3 regions of the Klebsiella terrigena genome follow, and region 2 is predicted to be linked to each of the others. Evidence: predicted binding sites of a transcription regulator. Region 2 holds the regulator's gene; each other region holds the start of a gene.
The links. The regulator CRP, encoded in region 2, controls carbon source genes, mostly activating them, when cyclic AMP is high. The targets are predictions, from matches to a motif close to ATGTGANNNNNNTCACAT.
Positions count from the first base shown of each region.

Region 1: HCK03_RS24520 (YjcB family protein) is a predicted target of CRP. The motif match lies at 4,872-4,889, and genes of this name have one in related genera.
Region 3: deoC (deoxyribose-phosphate aldolase) is a predicted target of CRP. The motif match lies at 4,132-4,149, and genes of this name have one in related genera.

Region 1 covers NZ_CP050508.1:5,223,458-5,231,511, reverse strand. Annotated here, with positions in the region: gene HCK03_RS24545 (MBL fold metallo-hydrolase) at 1-265, opposite strand, end outside; gene HCK03_RS24540 (ABC transporter ATP-binding protein) at 437-1,486, shown strand; gene HCK03_RS24535 (ABC transporter substrate-binding protein) at 1,516-2,655, shown strand; gene HCK03_RS24530 (ABC transporter permease) at 2,724-3,554, shown strand; gene HCK03_RS24525 (ABC transporter permease) at 3,569-4,411, shown strand; gene HCK03_RS24520 (YjcB family protein) at 4,465-4,746, opposite strand; gene HCK03_RS24515 (EAL domain-containing protein) at 5,292-6,896, shown strand; gene soxS (superoxide response transcriptional regulator SoxS) at 6,881-7,210, opposite strand; gene soxR (redox-sensitive transcriptional activator SoxR) at 7,297-7,755, shown strand; gene HCK03_RS24500 (glutathione S-transferase family protein) at 8,014-8,054, shown strand, end outside.
Region 2 covers NZ_CP050508.1:397,100-405,153, forward strand. Annotated here, with positions in the region: gene tsgA (MFS transporter TsgA) at 1-773, opposite strand, end outside; gene ppiA (peptidylprolyl isomerase A) at 1,051-1,620, shown strand; gene HCK03_RS01785 (YhfG family protein) at 1,730-1,897, shown strand; gene HCK03_RS01790 (putative adenosine monophosphate-protein transferase Fic) at 1,887-2,477, shown strand; gene pabA (aminodeoxychorismate synthase component 2) at 2,522-3,085, shown strand; gene argD (bifunctional acetylornithine/succinyldiaminopimelate transaminase) at 3,175-4,395, shown strand; gene HCK03_RS01805 (YccS/YhfK family putative transporter) at 4,385-6,463, opposite strand; gene crp (cAMP-activated global transcriptional regulator CRP) at 6,516-7,148, opposite strand; gene HCK03_RS01815 (OsmC family protein) at 7,455-7,859, shown strand; gene HCK03_RS01820 (phosphoribulokinase) at 7,917-8,054, opposite strand, start outside.
Region 3 covers NZ_CP050508.1:4,862,547-4,870,600, reverse strand. Annotated here, with positions in the region: gene prfC (peptide chain release factor 3) at 1-742, shown strand, start outside; gene osmY (molecular chaperone OsmY) at 961-1,572, shown strand; gene HCK03_RS22800 (DUF1328 domain-containing protein) at 1,694-1,855, shown strand; gene HCK03_RS22795 (patatin-like phospholipase family protein) at 1,998-3,071, shown strand; gene HCK03_RS22790 (TatD family hydrolase) at 3,068-3,847, shown strand; gene deoC (deoxyribose-phosphate aldolase) at 4,287-5,066, shown strand; gene deoA (thymidine phosphorylase) at 5,223-6,545, shown strand; gene deoB (phosphopentomutase) at 6,598-7,821, shown strand; gene deoD (purine-nucleoside phosphorylase) at 7,879-8,054, shown strand, end outside.

The DNA.
Region 1 (8,054 bases), 770 kb from region 2:
TGTAGATAATCAGCGGCTTGTGGCGGGAAAAGCTTTTCCAGTAGTTGAGCAGCGCCGTCAGGCCGGTACAGTGATCCGGATGGACGTGGGTGAAGTAAATGGCATCGATATCGTTAATATCGCCCCCGCGCTGCCACAGGGCGCGCGGGATGGTGGGGCCGCAATCAATCAGCCACTGGCGATTGTTATTATCAATCACGCGCAGCGCAGAGGTATTTTGGCTCTCTGAGAAGGCGCTGCCGCAGCCGAGAACGTCTATTTTCATTTACCCTCGCTAAAAAATTTTCGCACTTAATTAAATTGTCACAAATACCCGACAAAGTAGGCTCACATCATGTCGAGTCAAGGTTGCATTTTTTTTACAGCCAAATGAACACGTGTTCATCCAGGCGCGAATAAATAAAAAATGCCTACAGAAAAGTTTTGGATACCGAATATGAGCTATCTGCACATTGCCAGCCTGAGAATTAGCTACGGCGATAAGGTTGTCCTGCATAATATCGACCTGGCGGTAGAGAAGGGGGAGATGATCGCCCTGCTGGGGCCTTCAGGCTGCGGGAAAACCACGCTGCTAAATGCGCTCTGCGGCTTTATCCCGGCGCAGAGCGGGGAGATCGTCGTCGCCGGCAGGGATATTACCCATAGCCCGCCGGAGCAGCGCAATATTACGATGGTTTTTCAAAGCTATGCGCTGTGGCCGCATCTGACGGTGGCCCGTAATATCGGCTACGGCCTGAAGCTGCGCCGGTGGCGGCGCGACGATATCGACCGCCGGGTGGCGGAGCTGCTGCAGGTAGTCAACCTCTCGGGGCTGGCGGAAATGAAGGTGACCGAGCTTTCCGGCGGCCAGCGTCAGCGGGTTGCCCTGGCGCGCGCCCTGGCGATTGAACCGGACGTGCTGGTGCTGGATGAACCGCTCTCCAATCTCGATGCCAAAGTCCGCCTTAACGTCCGCCATGAAATAAAAGCGCTGCAAAAGAAGCTCGGCTTTACCTCATTAATCGTCACTCATGACCAGCAGGAAGCGCTGGTGATGGCTGACCGTATCGCCGTATTAAATAACGGCAGGATTGAGCAGCTAGGGACGCCAGAAGAGATATATCAGCGTCCGGCCACGCCTTTTGTCGCCGATTTTATGGGGGCCGATAATAAAATAAATAGCCGCGATATCCACACCCTCGACGGTATTCACTGGCGCAGCCCACAGGCATATTCCGCTACCGATTCTGGCGAGCAGGTTATTTATTTCCGCAGCACCGATGCGGCGCTCCTTTCAGTCGCGGATAGCGCGCCGCAGGAGGGGCTGACCCTCGACGGCATCGTCGAACAAAGCGCCTTCCTCGGCCATTTATATCGCCACAGCGTGCGCTGCCGCGACCGCCTGCTGCTGGCGGATTCTACCCGCTGCTGGCCCGCCAGCTCCCCGGTCAGGCTGCACGTGCCGACGCCGGCGCTGCATATTTTTCCTTCATCTCATGCAAGTTGACATCATCGTGTTCATTCTGGGGATAAACCATGTTTACTAAAACAAACGTTGCGCTAGCGACCGCCGTACTCCTGAGCTACGGCGCGCAGGCCGATACCATCCTGAACGTCGCGACGGCGGGCGATCAGAATATGGTGGATTACGTAAAAACCTGGCTGGGGCCAAAGTTTGAGGCCGCGCATCCGGGCGTTAAGGTGCAGGTTATCGGTACCGGGCCGGGGGACGCGGGCTCGAACAAAATTATCGAAAAGCTGACGGCGCAGAAGGCGAGCGGCGCCAGCAGCTGGGACATTGACGTCGCCGTAGTGCATCAAAAAGCCGGCGGCGAGCTGGTGGAGAAGGGGCTGTTAGAGAAGTACCGTCAGCAGATTAAGACCGGCAGCCTGGTCAGCGCCGACAACGCTAAAAATGCCCTCGGGGTTAACGTCGATGGCTACGTGATGCCGATGTTTTTAAGCCAGACCGCCATTGCCTGGAACAGCGAGACGATCAAAACCCCGCCGGCCTCCTACGATGAGCTGGTGGCCTGGGCGCAGAAAAACCCGCAGGCCTTCGGCTATAACGGGATTAAAAACGGCATGTCCGGGGTCAGCTTCGTGGTGGGCTGGATGTACGCCTACGGCACTGACGCCCAGCGCCTCTCCTCCCTGCCGTACGATAAAGGCGTGGAGAAAAACTGGGGCCAGGCCTATGAAAAACTGAAGGCTTTTAATAAAAACGTCACCTTTACGCCGGGCAACGCCGGGACGCTCGATATGCTGACCCGCGGGGAGATCGCGATGGGGCCGGTGTGGGTGGACATGTTCTACAGCTGGAAAGATCAGGGCAAACTGCCGCCGTCGATCAAGCTCTCCCTGCTGGCGCCGGGCATGCCGGGTCAGCCGATGTATTACGTGACCCCGGCGAAGGCGGCGAATCCGCAGCTGGCGCGCGAGTTTATCGAGCTGGCGACCAGCCCGGAGGTGCAGGCGCAGGGGATCGTGAAGCAGTTTAACTGGTATCCCGGCATCGATGCGCAGCACGTTAAGTCGCAGCTGGACGCGGGGACGTGGCAAAAGCTGTTTGCTGAGATCTCGCCGCAGGCGCTGGCGGAATACGGCAAAAGCTTCCCGATTAGCGCCTATTTTGACGATATTAAAGAAGGCTACGAAAGCCAGGTCGCCAACTAATCTTCGTCGATGCCCGGGGTGGCTGCGAGTCGACCCGGGCGTTTCTCCTTGCTGATATCAGGTTTGCTATGCGTATTTCGCTGAAATATCTGCTGCTGGTTGCTCCCGCTGCGCTGACCATCGCCGTGCTGTTTTTATATCCGCTGGGCTTCTCGCTGATTGCCGCCTTCACCGACGATGCGCAGCGGCTGACCCTGGCCCACTTTCGCAAAGTCTATGCGCTCTACTCCACCGATATTCTGTTTACGCTGATCGTCGTGCTGAGCTCCGTGGCGCTGCTGGCGGTGATTTCCATCACCCTTTCCGCGGTGATTACCCTGTCGTCCTGCCGGCCGATCGTGCAGATGCTGGCATTTTTATATCGGCTGCCGCTGTTTATACCCTTTATCGTTGCGGCGCAAATGATGCGCACCTTTCTGGCCAAAAACGGCTTAATGAACAATGCGCTGGTTGCCAGCGATCTGCTCACGCCGATGGAGACTCTCTCCTGGCTGGGCTGGAAGGGCATTATTATCACCTTCGTCTGGAAGCAGCTGGCGTTCGCCACGCTGCTTATCTGCGGCGCAATGGCGGCGCTTGAGCGGTCGCAAATTCTGGCGGCGCGCAACCTGGGCGCCTCTCGTCCGCGGATCCTGTTCGATATTATTCTGCCGCAGGTGCTGCCCGCCATCGGCGTGGCGCTGGTGCTCTCGACCGTCACCATGATGTCGGTGCTGTCGGTGCCGCTGATGATAGGCGTCGGTACGCCGACGATGATCACCGTTGATATGGCGTTTCGCGTGAACTCCTACGGGGATTACGCCGTGGCTAACGCCCTCGGCGTCGTGTCGCTGCTTATCTGCGGCGCGCTGTCGTGGTTTTATCTGCGCCACAGCCTGCGGCAAAAAGGGGGAGAATAATGAAGGAGGTTACGATGACGTCACCCGCGACGCTGCTGGCGAAAGGGCGGAGAAAGCTGAACGCCAGCCTGCCGCTTCAGACGCTGCTGCTGGTTCTGATGCTGCTGGCGATGTTTGGCCCGCTGCTGAATCTGCTTATCTGGACGGTGGCCGAAAGCTGGTTCTTTCCCCACAGCCTGCCCAGCCAGTGGGGGCTGAAATACTGGTATCAGGTGTTCAGCCCCTATAGCGATGTTTCGGGCTCTCTGCTGACCAGCGTGCTGATTGCCGTGCTGTCGGTGCTGGTGTGCCTGCTGGTTTCGATCCCCGCCGGCTATGCGTTATCGCGGCGAGGGATGCCGCTGCGGGTGGGCTTTATGCTGCTGTTTCTTATTCCGCAGGCGTTCCCTAACCTGACGGTATATATGAATATTGCCCGGCTTTTCTATCAGTGGGGGCTCAACGGCACCGTGGTCGGCGTGGTGCTGGTGCACAGCGTGCACGGGCTGATGTATTCGGTATGGATCTGCGTGGCGGCGTTCTCGGCGGTCGATCCGCTGCTGGCAAGAGCGTCGCGCAATCTGGGGGCCGGGGCGGTGTATACGTTTTGGCATATCGTTTTGCCCCAGGCATCGCCGGGGATTATTGCCGCCAGTATTTTTGTCTTTCTGGAGTCGCTGGACGAGTTCACCGGCACCTTTTTTGTCGGCGCGCCGGATATCACCACGCTGCCGCTGCTGCTATACAACGCCAGCATGTCGGGAAACTATCAGGTGTCGTCTATTACCGCGCTGATTTTATTACTGCCGTCGCTGCTATTTATGCTGGTTATTCATAAATTTATGCGCCCGGAAATGCTGGCGAAAATGGGCAAATAGCGCTCAGGCTACCCGCCAGTAAAAACGCTTCCCGGTGGGAAGCGTTTTTATTATCAGGTCATCATCATCGGCCACTCTGGCGGCGTCTGGCTCATCACTTCAACCATGACGTCTTTAATGTTGCCCCAGATTTTGGCAACGTCGATCAGCGTGATGCCGAGCAGGCCGGTGGCAAACCAGCAGGCGGCGACCAGCCCCAGGCAGCTGCAGATGACCGCTAAGCCGGCATAGTCGCTTTTACGTAGCTGAATATTCATCGAGCTGGCTAAAAACATCAGCACTGCGCTCACCAGCGGCCAGCGCAGGAGTATGACACTGGTAGTAATGGAAGCCATTAACCTGATCCTCAAAGAAAGTCGGGGGCCTTTGACAACCTGGCGAGACTAACGATGACGTGACGCTCTGGCTATCGACGGGCAAACAAACGTATAATGAAACAATGTTTCCGTTTCATTAGGATGTGTGAACTATATCACATTTGTTCTTTTATTCACCAGCCAAAAATTGCGTTTTTTATGTACTTATAAACCATTTAAATATTGTGGCTAATGACGCGGTGCGCCATAACCATACCCGCTATGATGCTGAAGCTAATGCATTAATACGATGGATTGTTTTTTTGCCAGGCTTATATCTACGGGTTTTATTACCTGTTCGCGGTAATCATACGGATAAACCGAATCAGAAAGCGGTGCCGCTCTCATTATGTCGAGAATGTTTCTCGATTGTTCTATAAGTTAGTATTATTCATCATTATCAGCTGTGGGGTTTTTACCCTCAATAGCCGAATGCTAAATGACCGGGCGTTGTATAGGCGCAGGCATCTGCCATTGTGGACTTTTACCGTGATTAAGGCGTATCGCATGGATAAAAAGCGGAAATGAGTCGTAGCGCGCCGCATAAGGCGTTGAGAATATTAGGTATTACCCTGGTTATCCTGCTGCCAGTGGTGCTGGCATCGTGGCTTGCCCAACACCGGGCCAGGGTGGAAACTGACGACCAGCTCCGCGCGTTTTCTCAACTGGCGCTGCAGAAAACCGAAATGGTGATTCATGAGGTCGAGCAGGCGCGTAAAAAGGCCATGCAATATCAAGGGATAATATGTTCGCCGCAGCACCAGCGATATATGCTGGATATTGTTCGCAGCCTGCTTTACGTCGAAGATTTAATCTATGCGGAAGGCGCTGATTTCTTTTGCTCAACCGTCGTTCATCCCGATACGGTCTGGCATGTTGAGACGGCTAATTATATAAAAAAGCCGGATGTTGCCATCTATTACTATCGCGATACGCCGTTCTATCCCGGTTTTGCCATGACCTATATGCAGCGCGGTCACTATGTCGCGGTTATTAATCCGCTTTCCTATAGTGCGTTAATATCCAGCGATAGAGATTTAGCCTACGGCCTGTTCGATACCAAAACGAATCAGTTCTTCTCCGTCAGCAAAAATACCAACGCCGCGGCGTTACGTCCGCTGATCCGCAGTGAAGACACCTTTTTCCAGCAGGATCGCCGGGTATACACCGTTGCCCATTCGGCGAACCGCCCTATCGCGGTGATCATGTCCACCTCGCGCGTTGGCTATTATCAAAATCTATATGACCAGAGCATGCTTACTCTGCCGCTGGGCCTGATTGGTAGCGGGCTGATGTTAATGCTGTGGCTACGAACCCGGCGGCAGTATCACTCCCCGCGCAGCAGGCTGCAGCGCGCGCTGAGCCGTCGCCAGCTGTGCCTGCACTATCAGCCGATCGTCGATATTAAAAATAACCGCTGCGTCGGGGCCGAAGCGCTGCTGCGCTGGCCCGGGTGCGATGGCCCGGTGATGAGCCCGGCGGAGTTCATTCCGCTGGCGGAGAACGAAGGGCTGATTGCGCAGGTGACGGACTACGTCGTGGATGAGGTGTTTGCCGATCTGGGCGAATTCCTCGCCAGCCATCCGCAGCTGTACGTCGCGATTAACCTCTCGGCCACCGACTTCCACTCCGCGCGGCTGATTAGCCAAATTAGTGAAAAGGCGCAAAGCCACGCGGTATGCATCAACCAGATTAAAATCGAAGTGACCGAGCGCGGGTTTATTGACGTGCAGAAAACGACGCCGGTGATTCAGGCCTTTCGCGAGGCGGGATATGAAGTCGCCATCGATGATTTCGGCACCGGCTACTCCAACCTGCATAACCTCTCTTCGCTCAACGTCGACATTCTCAAGATCGATAAATCCTTTATCGATACGCTGACGACCCACGGCACCAGCCACACGATCGCCGAGCATATTATTGAGATGGCGCGCAGCCTGCATCTGAAAACCGTGGCCGAGGGCGTCGAAACGCTGGACCAGGTGAAGTGGCTACAGAAGCGCGGCGTCCGCTACTGCCAGGGCTGGCATTTTGCCAGGGCGATGCCGGTGCAGGAGTTTAAGCAGTGGCTGGTGAAGGCGCCAGCGCTGCTTAACGCCTGCGCGCAAACCCGTCAGGCGGAAATCTGATGGCGATAGTCGCTGGGCGTGCGGTCATACTCCCGGCGGAACACCCGTGAAAACGTCTGCTGCGAGACGTAGCCCAGATCCATCGCGATATCGAAAATCGGGCGCTGGGTGGTTCTGAGGGCTTCAGCGGCCAGTAACAGCCGACGTTGGCGAATGTAATCACCCAGCGTCTGATGCGTAACGGCGCGGAACATCCGCTGGAGATACCACTTCGAGTACCCCGATTTTTTGGCGACTACATCAATGTTAAGTGGTTGATCGATATGTTCATCAATCCATTCAATAAGCGTTTGGATAATATCCTGATGGGACATAAAGCGGCCTCTCTCTCAATTCTCGATTCGTCGTTTTGTCTGCGGGCGAGTATAATTCCTCAAGTTAACTTGAGGTAAAGAGCTTTATGGAAAAGAAATCACCCCGTATCAAAATGCTGTTGACCCCCGGCGAAGTGGCAAAACGTACCGGCGTTGCCGTCTCGGCGCTCCATTTCTATGAAAGCAAAGGGCTGATTCACAGCCAGCGCAATCCGGGCAATCAGCGGCGCTACCGTCGTGACGTGCTGCGCGCGGTGGCGATTATCAAGATTGCGCAGCGCATCGGCATTCCGCTGGCGACTATCGGCGACGCCTTTGGCGTGCTGCCAGAAGGCCACAACCTAAGCGCCAAAGAGTGGAAGCAGCTATCGTCGGTGTGGCGGGAAGAGCTGGACCGGCGCATTCATACGCTCACCGCGCTGCGCGATCAGCTGGATGGCTGCATCGGCTGCGGCTGCCTGTCACGACGGGACTGCCCGCTGCGTAACCCGGGAGACAAGCTGGGTGAAGAGGGGACCGGCGCGCGGCTGCTGGAGGATGATTAAAAAACTAAAGCGCCACAACAGGGCGCTTTAGTTGTTTTCCGGTCTTTGTCTTTCGCTCTATCCCGCTGGTTCACAGGAGGGTTTCCCCCGACATCGGCTCCCCTCAGTATTGCGCAACAAGTTGATGGAGGTTCCGGATTGCGCCGACACCTTAATTGTGGCACATCCCCTTAAATCCACCCGCTTATTTTGGCGAATTTTTCCCGTCATTCACCGCCAGTTCCTATAGTTAATTTGAACAAACGACGGGAGAGACCCATGCTGACGGTACATCACCTTAATCAATCGCGATCGCAGCG
Region 2 (8,054 bases):
ATACCGATCATGTACGACATCCAGAAATCGCTCACCAGCTTACCCGCGTCGCCAAGGCTCATGCCCAGGCCCTTGGCATATTCCGGCACCCAGGAGATAAAGCCCAGCTGGCCAAGGATATAGCACAGCGCGGCGATGGACAGAAACAGTACGCCGATACCCCATTTCTCTTTGACGACCGGCTGGCTGTCCTGCTGCGCTTTTTGACCCAGCACCGGGAATTCACAGCCGAAGGTCAGAACGAAGATGGCGACGTAAACCAGACCAATACAGACATACACCCAGTACCACTCGATGCTGCGCGCCAGCAGATAGGCGGCAACCATCGGGAAAATCATTCCCGCCATGCTGAAGAAGGAGTCGGTAAACAGCAGGCGCGCACCGCGCTGGCGGCCTTCATACATATGGGTTATCAGGAAGGTGCCGATCGACATGGTGATCCCGCTGACCAGACCCAGCACGAACATCGACGCGGAGAACAGCGTCAGGCTGTGGCCAAAGATCAGCCCGATGACCGCCAGTACCATCAGGATAAAGCCAAACCGCAGCTGCGTTTTCAGCGGTACGATTTCCATCAGCCAGGCGTTGAGGAAGATAGAGATCAGGATCCCGGCATTGAGGAAAGTGAAGGTGTTGCTCATACTCGAAACGGGCACATGGAAGTAATCGGCGATATTGCCCATCACCATCCCGGTGACGATCACCAGCGCGCCGGTCAGGGCGTAGGAGAAGAAGCTGATCCATGTGAGCTTGATACGATTGCTGTTAGTCATGACTGGCCTGTGAATAGAAATGTAAAGCGCGTTGACTCTGCGCCAGGGCGGACAGATTTTATTCGTTCGAGTGATGTAAGCAAACGTTTATTATGAAATGTAGATCTTTTTGCACGGATTAGTGTGATGTGGATCTCTTTTATAGATTCAGCGGATCGAAGTGCGCCTCGTTACAACTGTTTCAGCTACGTAAAATTAGGTAAAAGGCTGGCCCAGGATGCAAAGGCTCTTTAGAATCAATGCACTTGCTTTTTTTCTGCTCCGTTAAGGAATCTCGATGCTCAAATCAACTCTGGCGGCGGTGGTTGCCGTTTTCGCTATTTCCGCTTTCTCCCCGGCCATGGCAGCAAAGGGCGATCCTCATGTCTTGCTGACGACTTCTGCGGGAAATATTGAGCTGGAGTTAAATAGCCAGAAAGCACCGATTTCCGTCGATAACTTCCTGAAGTACGTGAACAGCGGCTTCTATAACAACACCACTTTTCACCGCGTGATCCCCGGCTTTATGGTGCAGGGCGGCGGCTTCAGCGAACAGATGCAGCAAAAGCAGCCGAACCCGCCAATCAAGAACGAAGCGGATAACGGCCTGCGTAACACCCGCGGCACCATCGCGATGGCGCGCACCGCCGATCAGGACAGCGCGACCAGCCAGTTCTTCATCAACATCGCCGACAACGCCTTCCTCGATCACGGACAGCGCGATTTTGGCTACGCGGTATTCGGTAAAGTGGTCAAAGGAATGGACGTCGCCGACAAGATTTCCCAGGTCCAGACGCATAACGTTGGGCCGTACCAGAATGTACCGTCCAAACCCGTTGTGATCCTCTCCGCGAAGGTTCTGCCTTAAGCTCTTCCGCGCGCGGGCGGCCCACGCTCGCGCCGTTGTTTCGGCCTTTCTGCGTGACCCGAAATTGCTGCTTATACTTGTGGCACAGGGGACGACAAGAGAGGCGAGCATGCGTTCACTCACCGATAAGCAAAAATCCCGGCTCTGGGAACAGACTCGTAGCGTGAATTTTCAGGCCAGCCGTCGGCTGGAAGGCGCCGCTGTGCCTTTGGTGACGCTAAGCGCCGAAGAAGCGCTGGCACGCCTTGCTGAGCTAAGGGGGCGTCATGAGCAGTAAATTTGGCGATGGCCGCGATCCCTATCTCTACCCCGTACTCGACGTATTGCGCAATCTTCCCGGTATTCGCCAGGCCCGGCGGCTCGAGCAGGTCATGCTGGAGATAACCTCCCTACGTGCGGCGACGATTCCCCTGGGGCCGCGCGGGCGCGGGCTGCCCTATCTCTGCGCGATTCACCATCAGCTCTACCAGGATATTTTTGCCTGGGCCGGACGGTTCAGGGAGATTGATATCTATCAGGGAGATACGCCTTTTTGTCATTTCGCATGGATTGAAAAGGAAGGTAACGCGCTGATGCGGGCTCTGGAAGAGGAGAACTATCTTAGCGGCCTCGACCGCAGCGCTTTTATTACGCGCCTGAGCTGGTACTACGGTGAAATCAATGTGCTACACCCTTTTCGCCTCGGCAGCGGGCTGGCGCAGCGTATTTTCTTTGAGCAGCTGGCCATTCATGCCGGCTTTATTCTCGACTGGCGCGATATCGATCCTGAGGCGTGGAGCCGGGCTAATCAGCTGGGGGCCATGGGCGATCCGCAGCCGCTGGAAGCGATCTTTGCCAAAGTGGTAAGCGAAGCGTGAGAATCTGAGTAGAATAGCCCGGTTTTGTTTTTTCCGGAGCCGCTATGATCCTGCTTATCGACAACTATGATTCTTTCACCTGGAATTTGTACCAGTATTTTTGCGAGCTGGGAGCTGAGGTGCTGGTTAAGCGTAACGATGAGCTGACGCTGGAGGAGATCGCGACGCTGGCGCCGGAGAAAATCGTTATCTCACCCGGGCCCTGCACGCCGGACGAGTCGGGGATCTCCCTGGCCGTCATCGGGCATTATGCCGGGAAGGTGCCGCTGCTGGGCGTCTGCCTGGGGCATCAGGCTATCGCCCAGGTCTTCGGGGCGACCATCGTCCGTGCCGCCAAAGTCATGCACGGAAAAACCTCCCCTATCAGCCACGACGGACGCGGCGTGTTTCAGGGATTAAACAATCCCCTCACCGTGACCCGCTACCACTCTCTGGTCATTGACCCGGATACCCTGCCTGAGTGCTTCGACGTGACGGCCCGCAGCGAGAGCGGAGAGATTATGGCCATTCGCCATCGAGAGTGGGATCTTGAGGGGGTGCAATTTCACCCGGAAAGCATTCTCAGCGAGCAGGGGCATCAGCTGCTGGCAAACTTCCTCAAGCGTTGATTTGTAGTTGCCATTGACTGATTTTTTATGCATATTTTGTGATTATAATATCATAATCATTTTTGCATAACGAAGAAGGATGGCATCACATGGCAACTGAGCAACCGGCAATTACCCGCGCCACGTTCGATGAGGTTATTTTGCCGATTTATGCACCGGCAGAATTTATTCCGGTAAAAGGTAAAGGTAGCCGCGTATGGGATCAGCAGGGCAAAGAGTACGTTGATTTTGCGGGCGGTATTGCCGTCACGGCGCTCGGTCATTGCCATCCGGCGCTGGTTGCGGCGCTGCATGAGCAGGGGGAAACGCTGTGGCATACCAGCAACGTTTTCACCAACGAACCGGCGCTGCGCCTGGGCAGAAAGCTGGTCGATGCCACCTTCGCCGACCGCGTGGTGTTTATGAACTCCGGCACTGAAGCCAACGAAACGGCATTCAAGCTGGCGCGCAACTACACGATCACCCGCCATAGCCCCTATAAAACCAAAATCATCGCCTTCCATAACGCTTTCCACGGTCGTTCGCTGTTTACGGTCTCCGTTGGCGGGCAGCCGAAATATTCTGACGGCTTCGGGCCGAAGCCGGCGGATATCATTCACGTACCGTTCAACGACCTGCACGCGGTGAAGGCGGTCATGGACGATCACACCTGCGCGGTGGTGGTTGAGCCGATTCAGGGCGAAGGCGGCGTGATGGCTGCGACCCCGGAGTTCCTCAAAGGGCTGCGTGAGCTTTGCGATCGGCATCAGGCGTTGCTGGTGTTTGATGAAGTGCAGTGCGGAATGGGGCGTACCGGTTCGCTGTTCGCCTATATGCATTACGGCGTGACGCCGGATATCCTGACCAGCGCGAAAGCGCTCGGCGGCGGTTTCCCGATTAGCGCCATGCTGACCACCCACGATATTGCCAGCGCGTTCCATGCCGGCTCCCACGGTTCAACCTACGGGGGTAATCCGCTCGCCTGCGCCGTCGCCGGTGCGGCGTTTGATTTGATTAATACGCCTGAGGTACTGGACGGCGTCAACGCGAAGCGCGAACGCTTTGTACAGCATCTGCAGCAGATTGACGCCCGCTTCGATCTGTTTAGCGATATTCGCGGTATGGGGCTGTTGATCGGTGCGGAGCTGAAGCCGCAGCATCACGGCCGGGCGCGTGATTTCCTGTATGCCGCGGCGGAAGCGGGGGTTATGGTGCTCAATGCCGGGCCTGACGTGATGCGCTTTGTGCCTTCGCTGGTCATTGACGATAGCGATATTGACGAAGGAATGGCGCGCTTTGCACAGGCGGTACAGCGCGTACTTAGCGCTTAGTTGCGCGTAGCCAGATGCCGTGATGCGGGCGCTGACGCCATGCCACCGATGAGATGGTGTGCATGGTGTTCAGATGATCGAGGATCCGCTGCAGGTGCTGCTCCATGGTGCTCAGCGGGCCGCGGGGCACGTCCGCATCCTGCGACTCCATAATATTCACCTCGCCGGCGCTACCCGGCCCGTCGGTATCCAGCCGCTGCTGACAGCGCTGTAGCGCAATCTCACAGGATTCAAGATAGCGCCGGGCCAGATCCGGCGTCAGCATATTGTGCTCGCGGGCCAGCGTGGTCATGGCGTTGATATGCTCGACAATAAACTGGCTATGGGTGACCCATAGCTTCATATCGTCAAGATATTGCGAGTTAAAGCCGGGCTCCTGCATCGCCTGATTCAGCGAGTTATACAGCGAGTTGTGTGCCTGGTTGACGCGCATCCGCCGATAGGCCAGCGCCGGCGCCTGGTGATCGTCGCTGAGAATAAGGCGGATGGCCTCCTGGTCCGCCTCCAGCGCGTCGTGGGCGTTTTTACGCAGCAGGCCGCTTTGCCACTGTGGCCACAGCCATACCATCCCGCCGAAGGCAATCAGACACCCGATAAGCGTATCGATAAGCCTGGCGACAATAAACTGCTCGCCGTTAAGCGTCAGCAGCTGCAGGGTATAAACCGCCGTGACGGTAAAGCCCACCATCGCCCAGCCGTAGCTCTTGCGAATAATCAGATAGCTCAACAGCGTGATAATTAGCATCGCGGTCAGCGTATAGCCCTCAGGGACGTGAAAGTGCAGCGTCAGTCCGGCAATCACCAGGCCGGCGAGGGTCCCTGCCGCCCGGTGGACGATGCGGACCCGCGTTGCGCCGTAGCCGTTCTGGGTGACGAAAAGCACCGTCATCAGGATCCAGTAGGGTTTGGGCAGGTTTAGCGCACTGCCCATCAGGCTCGCGGCGGTGAGCATCACGCAGATCCGGGCGGCGTTGCGTAAAGCCGGCGATTTGTAAGAGAGATAGTTTTTCAGCGCAGGCAGTAGCGGCAGGCGCCGTTCCTTATCGGCCATCAGGTTACGTGGGTACAGCGGACGCTGGGTGCGCAGCACCCGGGCAAGGCGGCTGAAGTGCCATGCGCAGAATTGCCCGACCGGGTTGTCGGGGTGCTGAGAGGCAATCTTCTCCAGGGCGCCGATCTGCTTATCCATGTTAAAGCGCTGCGGATAGCGGTGGTAGAGGATGTCATCCGCCAGCACCCTTAGCCGCGCGGCGACGGTTTGCGCATTCCAGCGGATTACCGCTTCCGCGTGGCTGCGTTCGACCAGCTTCTGCACCTCTTCCGGCTGATGCAGGCTGACGGAAATATGTTCCTGCAGATCGAGGGCAACCTGAAACGCCCGCAGCAGGCGCTTATGGTCGCTACGCTGATTGGCCGCCAGCATATGCATCTGCTGGTAGCACTGGGTGATCAGGTCGACGACCTTTTGCTGACGGGTCAGCAGCGGAGGCAGCGAGGTTGCCGGGTCGATATGCTGGGTCAGCAGGCTGTATTTGGCTTCACAATAGTTGGCCAGCTCCCGGTAGAGCAGGCTTAGCGATTCGCGCAGCGGCTGCTCGCGCCACAGCCAAAACCAGAACCAGTTGAATAGCCCGTACCACAGCGTGCCAAGCGCGTAGATCAGCAGCGGTTCCCAGATCGGCATATTGCCGGCGAGGCTCAGAGTAAAGATGGCGGCAATCAGCGAGGCGGGCAGCAGCCTCGCGTGCAGCGAGCTGATTTCTGCCGTGACGCCAAGGAGCAGGGTCAGGCCGCTGAGAATTAAAGGGAGCGGGATATCGTGCTGGAGAAGGAGCTGAACGATCAGGCTGCAGCCGGCAAAGAGCGAGCCGCCAATAATCAGGCGTTTAAAGAAGCGCTTATGCGGTGTATCAAGACCGGCGACGTTGCAGCATGCGGGAACCAGCGAGAACAGCAGACCCTGCTGCAGATGGCCGAGAAGGAGGCCTATTGCGACCGGCAAACACAGCACCAGCGTTTGCCGCAGTGCGTAGTTGACTTCCGGGTGGTAAATCAGCCTGCGCCACATAGAGGGAAAACAAAAACGGCGTGTTGCAGGAGCAACACGCCGTTTTATCAGCTTAACGCGTGCCGTAGACGACGATAGTTTTACCGTGTGCGGAGATCAGATTTTGATCTTCCAGCATCTTCAGAATACGGCCAACGGTTTCACGTGAACAGCCGACGATCTGACCGATTTCCTGACGGGTAATTTTGATTTGCATACCGTCCGGGTGGGTCATGGCGTCAGGTTGTTTTGCCAGGTTCAGCAACGTCTGGGCGATACGGCCGGTGACGTCGAGGAAGGCAAGGTTACCGACTTTCTCAGAGGTAACCTGCAGACGGCGGGCCATCTGCGACGAGAGACGCATCAGAATATCCGGGTTAACCTGGATTAGCTGACGGAATTTTTTATAGGAGATTTCGGCCACTTCACATGCGGTTTTCGCACGTACCCAGGCGCTACGCTCCTGGCCTTCTTCAAACAAGCCTAATTCACCGATGAAATCGCCCTGGTTGAGGTAAGAGAGAATCATCTCTTTACCTTCTTCATCCTTGATGAGCACAGCCACAGAGCCTTTGACGATGTAGTACAACGTTTCTGCTTTTTCACCCTGGTGGATCAGCGTGCTTTTAGATGGGTACTTATGAATGTGGCAATGAGACAAGAACCATTCGAGGGTAGGGTCTGTTTGCGGTTTGCCAAGCACCATGCGCGGTTATCCTCTGTTATAAGCTATCTCCGGGTGCCGACACTACACGGCATCCGGGCATGCAATCGTATTGTTTCCCTATGCCTGGGAAGCTGGCTGGTGATTTTTCTTCAGCCTGTAATGTGAATTCCTCTGCATACATGCAGTACATCAATGTAATACTGTAGCATCCTGACTGTTTTAGCATAGCTTTTGCCGCGTGTCTCCTGGTGTCTCGCTTCAGCATGATGCAGGTCGCCTTCCGTTGCGAGATTTGTTATGTACGTGTAATCTGTCAGGAAAATTGCAACCTTGGAGTTAAATTTTATGCAAGCTCGTGTGAAATGGGTGGAAGGGTTAACCTTCATCGGTGAGTCGGCTTCCGGCCACCAGATTTTGATGGACGGTAACTCCGGGGATAAAGCGCCGAGTCCGATGGAAATGGTGCTGATGGCCGCCGGCGGCTGTAGCGCCATCGACGTGGTCTCAATTTTGCAGAAAGGACGTCACGATGTGACCAACTGTGAGGTGAAGCTGACCTCAGAGCGTCGGGAAGAGGCGCCGCGCCTGTTTACCCACATCAACCTGCACTTTATCGTGACCGGCCGCGAGCTGAAGGATGCGGTCGTTTCGCGAGCGGTAGACCTGTCGGCGGAGAAATACTGCTCGGTGGCGCTGATGCTGCAAAAAGCGGTAAATATCACGCATTCGTACGAAGTTATCGAGGGCTAAGCCGGAAGGCCAGCCCGTGGCCCCGGTTTGCGTCGTGCAGCCGGGGTGTTTACCGGCTTAACCGATCTTTTTCCCTGCCATCAGCCGTTCAACCAGCGGCGCCATGATCAGCTCCATCGCCAGCCCCATTTTGCCGCCCGGTACCACCAGCGTATTGATATGCGAGATAAACGACCCTTGCAGCATCGCCAGCAG
Region 3 (8,054 bases), 1.1 Mb from region 2:
GACCGATACGCGCGAAGTCCGCGCGGAAGAAGAGAAGTTCACCGGCTTTGTGTTTAAAATTCAGGCCAACATGGACCCGAAACACCGCGACCGCGTCGCCTTTATGCGCGTGGTTTCCGGGCAGTACGAAAAGGGCATGAAGCTGCGTCAGGTGCGTATTGGCAAAGACGTGGTGATTTCCGACGCGCTAACCTTTATGGCCGGCGATCGCTCGCACGTTGAAGAAGCCTACCCTGGCGATATTATCGGCTTACATAACCACGGCACCATTCAGATTGGCGATACCTTCACCCAGGGCGAGATGATGAAGTTCACCGGCATTCCGAACTTCGCGCCGGAGCTGTTCCGTCGTATTCGTCTGAAGGATCCGCTGAAGCAGAAACAGCTGCTCAAAGGGCTGGTGCAGCTCTCTGAAGAGGGGGCGGTACAGGTCTTCCGTCCGATCGCCAATAACGATCTGATCGTCGGGGCCGTCGGGGTGCTGCAGTTTGACGTGGTAGTTGCGCGCCTGAAGAGCGAATATAACGTGGAAGCGATTTACGAATCGGTCAACGTGGCGACCGCCCGCTGGGTCGAATCGACCGACGTGAAGAAATTCGAAGAGTTTAAACGTAAAAACGAAATTCAGCTGGCTCTCGATGGCGGCGATAATTTGACCTATATTGCGCCGACGATGGTGAACCTTAACCTGACTCAGGAGCGTTACCCTGAAGTGATGTTCCGCAAAACGCGCGAGCACTAATCCCTTCTGGAGCGCGGCCTGTGCCGCGCTCTGCTCGATTTTCCCGCCGTCCCCGCCGCTAAAGAAAGTTCTTAATTTTTTCCGTTCGCCCATTTTTTTATGCATATTTCCCTCCTTCCTTGCGACCTTCTACTATATTTAATAAGCAATTTTCAAAATGCTGGCTTAATAAACTACTTATTCAGCTTTACCGATATAGAAATAACGAGGAGATCATCATGACAAGACGAAAGAATACCAGCAAGATGCTGGCGCTCTTCTTGGGCTCGGCTATGATCAGCGCCTCGGCATATGCGGACAACTCAACGACGGACAGCGCAAAGTCCGTTGCCAACAGCGCCGGGCAGGCTGTCGATAGCTCGATGAATAAAGTCGGCGACTTTATGGACGACAGCACCATTACCGCCAGAGTTAAGGCGGCGCTGATCGATGATAAAAGCATCCGCAGCACGGATATCTCGGTGAAAACCGAGAATAAAGCGGTCACCCTGAGCGGCTCGGTAGAGAGTACCGAGCAGAAAGAGCAGGCGGTCAAAATAGCGAAAGAGGTTAAGGGCGTCTCGACGGTCAACGACAAGCTGAGCGTCGCCAACGAGCAGCCTGCAAGCCTGAAGGGCTACGCGGGCGATACGGCGATTACCAGTGAAATCAAAGCGAAGCTGCTGGCCGACGATATTGTCCCTTCGCGGAAGGTGACGGTTGAAACCAGCGCTGGCACTGTGCGTCTGTCAGGGACGGTGGCGTCTCGTGAGCAGGCAGAACGCGCCGTTGAGATAGCTAAAGCCGTCACCGGCGTAAAAACCGTGAAAAATGACCTCAGCGTCCAATAACACCGTTCACTAAATAAATTTTTCGGCGACTGCCGTTTAATCAGAGCACGACAGGGTTGGTGCCTGCGCGACCTGAGCGCGTAGAAAAGCGACCGTTATCCACTATGGTAAGGAGAGCATTATGTTTCGATGGGGCATTATTTTTCTGGTCATCGCCTTAATTGCCGCCGCTTTAGGATTCGGTAGCCTGGCGGGTACGGCAGCCTGGGCGGCAAAAATTGTCTTTGTCGTCGGTATTATTCTGTTCCTGGTCAGCCTGTTTACCGGGCGCCGGCGCCCGTAGATGCTAAGGCCAGAGTGGCATTAAGCGTATTGATGAAATAGTGTTTTACATAAAGCCAGTCTATATGACTGGCTTTTGCTGTATCAGGGGGTTAAAAATTGCGTTACCTTGAGTCGATAGAATAAGCAAACAGGAAGACAGAGTGGGGCATCGAATTCCCGTCACGCTTGGCAACATTGCGCCATTATCGGTTAAACCTTTTCACCCGGGCAAGCTTGGCCTGGTGTGTGAGGGGGGAGGGCAACGGGGGATTTTTACCGCCGGGGTGCTGGATGAGTTCATGCGCGCCGGATTCAACCCTTTTGACATTATGCTCGGCACCTCTGCCGGGGCGCAAAATCTGTCAGCCTATATGTGCAACCAGCAGGGCTACGCGCGCAAGGTCATCACGCGTTACACCACCGCTCGCGAGTTTTTTGACCCGATGCGCTTCGTGCGCGGCGGAAATCTTATCGACCTCGACTGGCTGGTGGGGACCACGGCGCAAAAAATGCCTCTGGCGATGAGCTACGCCGAAGATCGGTTTGCGCAGGGCAAAGAGCTGTGGATGTGCGCCTGCCGCGGTGATGACTATACCCCTAACTACTTTTCCCCGACGCAGTCCACGTGGCTCGATCAGATCCGCGCCTCCAGCGCGATCCCCGGTTTTTATCGCAGCGGCGTGATGCTTGACGGTATCAGCTATCTCGACGGCGGCGTCAGCGACGCTATCCCGGTGCAGGAGGCCGCAAAACGCGGCGCGCAGACGATTGTGGTGATCCGCACGGTTCCGTCGCAGATGTACTATACCCCGCAGTGGTTTAAACGTATGGAGCGCTGGCTCGGCGAAAGCAGCCTGCAGCCGTTTGTCAATCTGGTCCAGCACCATGAGGCCACCTACCGCGCCACCCAGCAGTTTATTGACAAGCCGCCGGATAAGCTGCGGATCCTCGAAATCTACCCGCAGAAGCCGTTAAAAAGTATGGCCCTGGGGAGCCGGCTGCCGGCGCTGCTTGAGGACTATAAAACCGGCCGTCAGTGCGGCCGCTATTTCCTGGCAACGGTGGGCAAGCTGCTGGCGGACCGTCCGCCGCTGCTGCGGCATATGCCGCGTCTCGCGGTGCCCGCGCCGGTGGTGGTGCCGCCGGCTTCCGTGGCCAACGATGCGCACCAGGCAACCCTGATTGACGCCGCGCAGGCCAACGATGCCAGCTTCGATAATGAGGATCTGGCGTGATGCGACAATTTATCGATACCCACTGTCATTTCGATTTCCCGCCGTTTGCCGATGATGAAACGGACAGCATCGCCCGGGCCGCGCGTGAAGGAGTGATGCGGATTATTGTTCCCGCCACCGAGGCGGACAATTTTCCCCGCGTGCTGGCCCTGGCTGCGCAGCATGATGCGCTGTATGCCGCGCTGGGCCTACATCCGATAGTGATTGAACGTCATGATGAGAGCAGCCTTCAGCGGCTTGAGGCGTGCCTGCAGCAGCGCAGCGCAAAGGTGGTGGCGATTGGGGAAATTGGCCTCGATCTCTATCGCGAGGATCCGCAGTTTGATCGCCAGCAGGCGGTGCTTGAGGCGCAGCTGAGGCTGGCAAAGCGCTATGATTTGCCGGTTATCCTTCATTCGCGACGCACCCACGATAAGCTGGCGATGCTGCTGAAAAAGCACGCTCTGGCGCGTACCGGGGTGGTGCATGGCTTTGCCGGCAGCCTGCAGCAGGCGGAGCGTTTCGTGCAGGCAGGATACAAAATTGGCGTTGGCGGCACCATTACCTATCCCCGCGCCAGTAAAACGCGCGAGGTCATGTCTCGTCTGCCGCTGTCGGCGCTGCTGCTGGAAACGGACGCGCCGGATATGCCGCTAAACGGCTTTCAGGGAGAGCCAAACCGCCCGGAGCAGGCGGCTCGGGTCTTTACCACCCTGTGCGAGCTGCGCCAGGAGCCGGCAGATGTTATCGCCCAGGCCCTCCTGAGCAACACCGAAGCGCTGTTCGGCACGCTATAACACATCGCTTAACAAGCGAAACCCGCCCTCTCGGCCGTCGCTGCGGCAAAACTCACGCTACGGTTCCTGTGTTTGTTAGAATTCCATCATTTCCAGGTTTTGATTAAAATCGTTGTTTTTCAATCTATAATCACGTAAATCCTCTTTCTTTAGCACAATATGTGCGCGCTGGTGTCGAGTTTCAGGCTGCTTGTATGTTATAATAATAACATTGTCGCGCGATGAGGAATTCTGATTATGCTTAAAGAAAACTTGTCGCTGAGATGGTGGGTACTGGTATTTTTATGTGATTTACATCTCATTATGGTTATGCAAGTTAGTAATTAGTTTTCATTAACTGTGATGGATGTCGAAGTGTAGCGGCGAGGTGATGTTACAATAGTAACAGACTCGCAAGGTGACAAACTATTGAACCGGCAATACGCCGTCGGAGTATGAAATGACTGATTTATCTGCAAGCAGCCTGCGCGCATTGAAGCTGATGGACCTGACCACCCTGAATGACGACGACACCAATGAGAAGGTGATCGCGCTGTGTCATCAGGCGAAAACGCCGGTCGGTAACACAGCGGCAGTCTGCATCTACCCACGCTTTATCCCGATTGCTCGTAAGACCTTGAATGAGCAGGGCACGCCGGATATTCATATCGCCACGGTGACCAACTTCCCGCACGGTAATGACGATATCGATATCGCCCTGGCGGAAACCCGTGCCGCGATCGCCTACGGCGCCGATGAAGTTGACGTGGTATTCCCGTACCGCGCGCTGATTGCCGGCAACGAGCAGGTTGGATTCGACCTGGTTAAAGCCTGTAAAGAGGCCTGCGCGGCGGCTAACGTTCTGCTCAAAGTGATCATCGAAACCGGCGAGCTGAAAGAAGAAGCGCTGATCCGCAAAGCTTCCGAAATTTCCATCAAAGCGGGCGCGGATTTCATCAAGACCTCTACCGGTAAAGTGCCGGTAAACGCCACGCCGGAAAGCGCGCGCATCATGCTGGAAGTTATCCGCGATATGGGCGTTCAGGAAACCGTAGGCTTTAAGCCAGCGGGCGGCGTACGCAGCGCGGAAGACGCGCAGCAGTTCCTGGCGATTGCCGATGAGCTGTTCGGCGCAGAGTGGGCCGACTCGCGCCACTACCGCTTCGGCGCCTCCAGCCTGCTGGCTAGCCTGCTGAAAGCGCTGGGCCACGGCGACGGTAAGAGCGCCAGCAGCTACTAAGGCGTAACGGTGACATAACCGTATCCCGGACGAGGCGCGCTAGCGCCGAGGCCGGGAGATCCCCGGCGGCGCAACGTGCGGCCGGGCTTCAGGATTTTAGCACGGGCGCAGATAACGCCGCCCGTCGTGTTTGACCTTATTCCTCAGGGGGTTACCTTGTTTCTCGCACAAGAAATTATTCGTAAAAAACGTGATGGTCACGCGCTGAGCGATGATGAAATTCGATTTTTCATCAACGGGATACGCGATAATACCGTCTCCGAAGGGCAGATAGCCGCGCTGGCGATGACCATTTTTTTCCACGATATGACTATGCCAGAACGCGTTTCGCTGACCATGGCGATGCGGGATTCAGGAACCGTACTGAACTGGAAAAGCCTCAATCTTAACGGGCCGATCGTGGATAAGCACTCCACCGGCGGCGTGGGCGATGTCACGTCGCTGATGCTTGGCCCGATGGTTGCCGCCTGCGGCGGCTACGTGCCGATGATCTCCGGTCGTGGACTGGGACATACCGGCGGAACGCTCGACAAGCTGGAAGCGATCCCCGGTTTTGATATTTTCCCGGACGACGGCCGTTTCCGCGACATCATTAAGGATGTTGGCGTGGCTATCATCGGGCAGACCAGCTCGCTGGCGCCTGCCGACAAGCGCTTCTACGCCACCCGCGATATTACCGCGACGGTGGACTCGATTCCGCTGATCACCGCCTCTATTCTGGCGAAAAAGCTGGCTGAAGGCCTGGATGCGCTGGTGATGGACGTGAAGGTGGGCAGCGGCGCCTTTATGCCGACCTACGAACTCTCTGCTGCGCTGGCCGAAGCGATCGTTGGCGTCTCCAACGGCGCAGGCGTGCGCACCACCGCGCTGCTGACCGATATGAATCAGGTGCTGGCCTCCAGCGCCGGTAACGCCGTCGAAGTCCGCGAAGCGGTGCAGTTCCTGACCGGCGAATATCGCAATCCTCGTCTGTTTGACGTGACCATGGCGCTGTGCGTTGAAATGCTGATTTCCGGCAGGCTGGCCCAGAACGATGCCGACGCGCGCGCGAAGCTGCAGGCGGTGCTGGATAACGGTAAAGCGGCCGAGGTCTTTGGCCGAATGGTGGCTGCGCAGAAAGGTCCGAACGATTTCGTTGAAAACTATGATAAATATCTGCCGACCGCGATGCTGAGCAAGGCGGTCTATGCCGACGGTGAAGGGTTTGTCGCTGAAATGGACACCCGCGCGCTGGGCATGGCGGTGGTGTCGATGGGCGGCGGTCGTCGTCAGGCATCCGACCCGATTGACTATAGCGTCGGCTTTACCGATATGGCCCGCCTGGGCGATAGCGTTGACGGGCAGCGGCCGCTGGCGGTGATTCACGCGAAAGATGAATCCAGCTGGCAGGAGGCCGCCAAAGCCGTGAAGGCGGCAATAAAACTGGACGATACCGCACCGAAAGAAACGCCGACGGTCTATCGTCGCATAACTGAATAGCTGTATACTGATCTGATCGCTTTTTTGCAGCGCAAAAGGTACGGAGAATAATATGAAACGTGCATTTATTATGGTGCTGGACTCCTTCGGCATCGGTGCGACTGAAGATGCTGCTCGCTTTGGCGACGTTGGCGCAGATACCCTCGGACACATTGCGCAAGCCTGTGCCAAAGGGGAAGCCGACATCGGCCGTAAAGGCCCGCTGAATTTGCCAAACCTGACCCGTCTCGGTCTGGTAAAAGCGCATGAAGGTTCTACGGGTTCCATCGCGGCTGGAATGGATGGAAATGCGGAAGTTGTCGGGGCCTATGCGTGGGCACACGAACTCTCTTCCGGTAAAGACACGCCGTCAGGCCACTGGGAAATCGCCGGCGTGCCGGTGCTGTTCGACTGGGGCTACTTCCCGGAACACGAGAACAGCTTCCCGCAGGAGCTGCTGGACAAGCTGGTTAAGCGCGCAAATCTGCCGGGCTACCTCGGCAACTGCCACTCTTCCGGTACCGTCATTCTGGATCAGCTCGGCGAAGAGCATATGAAAACCGGCAAGCCGATTTTCTACACCTCCGCTGACTCGGTGTTCCAGATTGCCTGTCACGAAGAGACCTACGGTCTCGATAAGCTGTATGAGCTGTGCGAAATCGCGCGCGAAGAGCTGACCGAAGGCGGCTACAACATCGGCCGCGTCATTGCGCGTCCGTTTATCGGCGACAAGGCGGGTAACTTCCAGCGCACCGGTAACCGCCATGACCTCGCCGTTGAGCCGCCTGCCGCCACCGTGCTGCAGAAGCTGGTGGATGAGAAAGACGGCCACGTGGTGTCGGTGGGTAAAATTGCCGATATCTACGCGAACTGCGGGATCACCAAAAAAGTGAAGGCGACCGGCCTGGACGCGCTGTTTGACGCGACCATCAAAGAGATGAAAGAGGCTGGCGACAAGACTATCGTCTTCACCAACTTCGTCGATTTCGACTCTTCATGGGGCCACCGTCGCGATATCGCCGGCTACGCCGCGGGTCTGGAGCTGTTCGACCGCCGCCTGCCTGAGCTGATGGCGCTGGTCGGGGAAGATGACATTCTGATCCTGACCGCCGATCACGGCTGTGACCCAAGCTGGCAGGGCACCGACCATACCCGGGAACATATTCCGGTACTGGTCTACGGTCCGAAGGTTAAACCCGGTTCGCTTGGCCACCGTGAAACCTTCGCGGACATCGGCCAAACGCTGGCGAGCTACTTCGGGACTTCCGCGATGGACTACGGCAAAGCCATGTTCTGATGGATTTGGGCGGGAATTTCCCGCCCTTCATGCATTCAAATATAAAAGGATAAAACGATGGCAACTCCACATATTAACGCCGAGATGGGTGATTTCGCTGATGTTGTTCTGATGCCGGGCGACCCGCTGCGCGCGAAGCACATTGCGGAAACTTTCCTTGAAGATGTGCGTGAAGTGAACAACGTGCGCGGCATGCTGGGCTTCACCGGGACCTACAAAGGTCGCAAAATCTC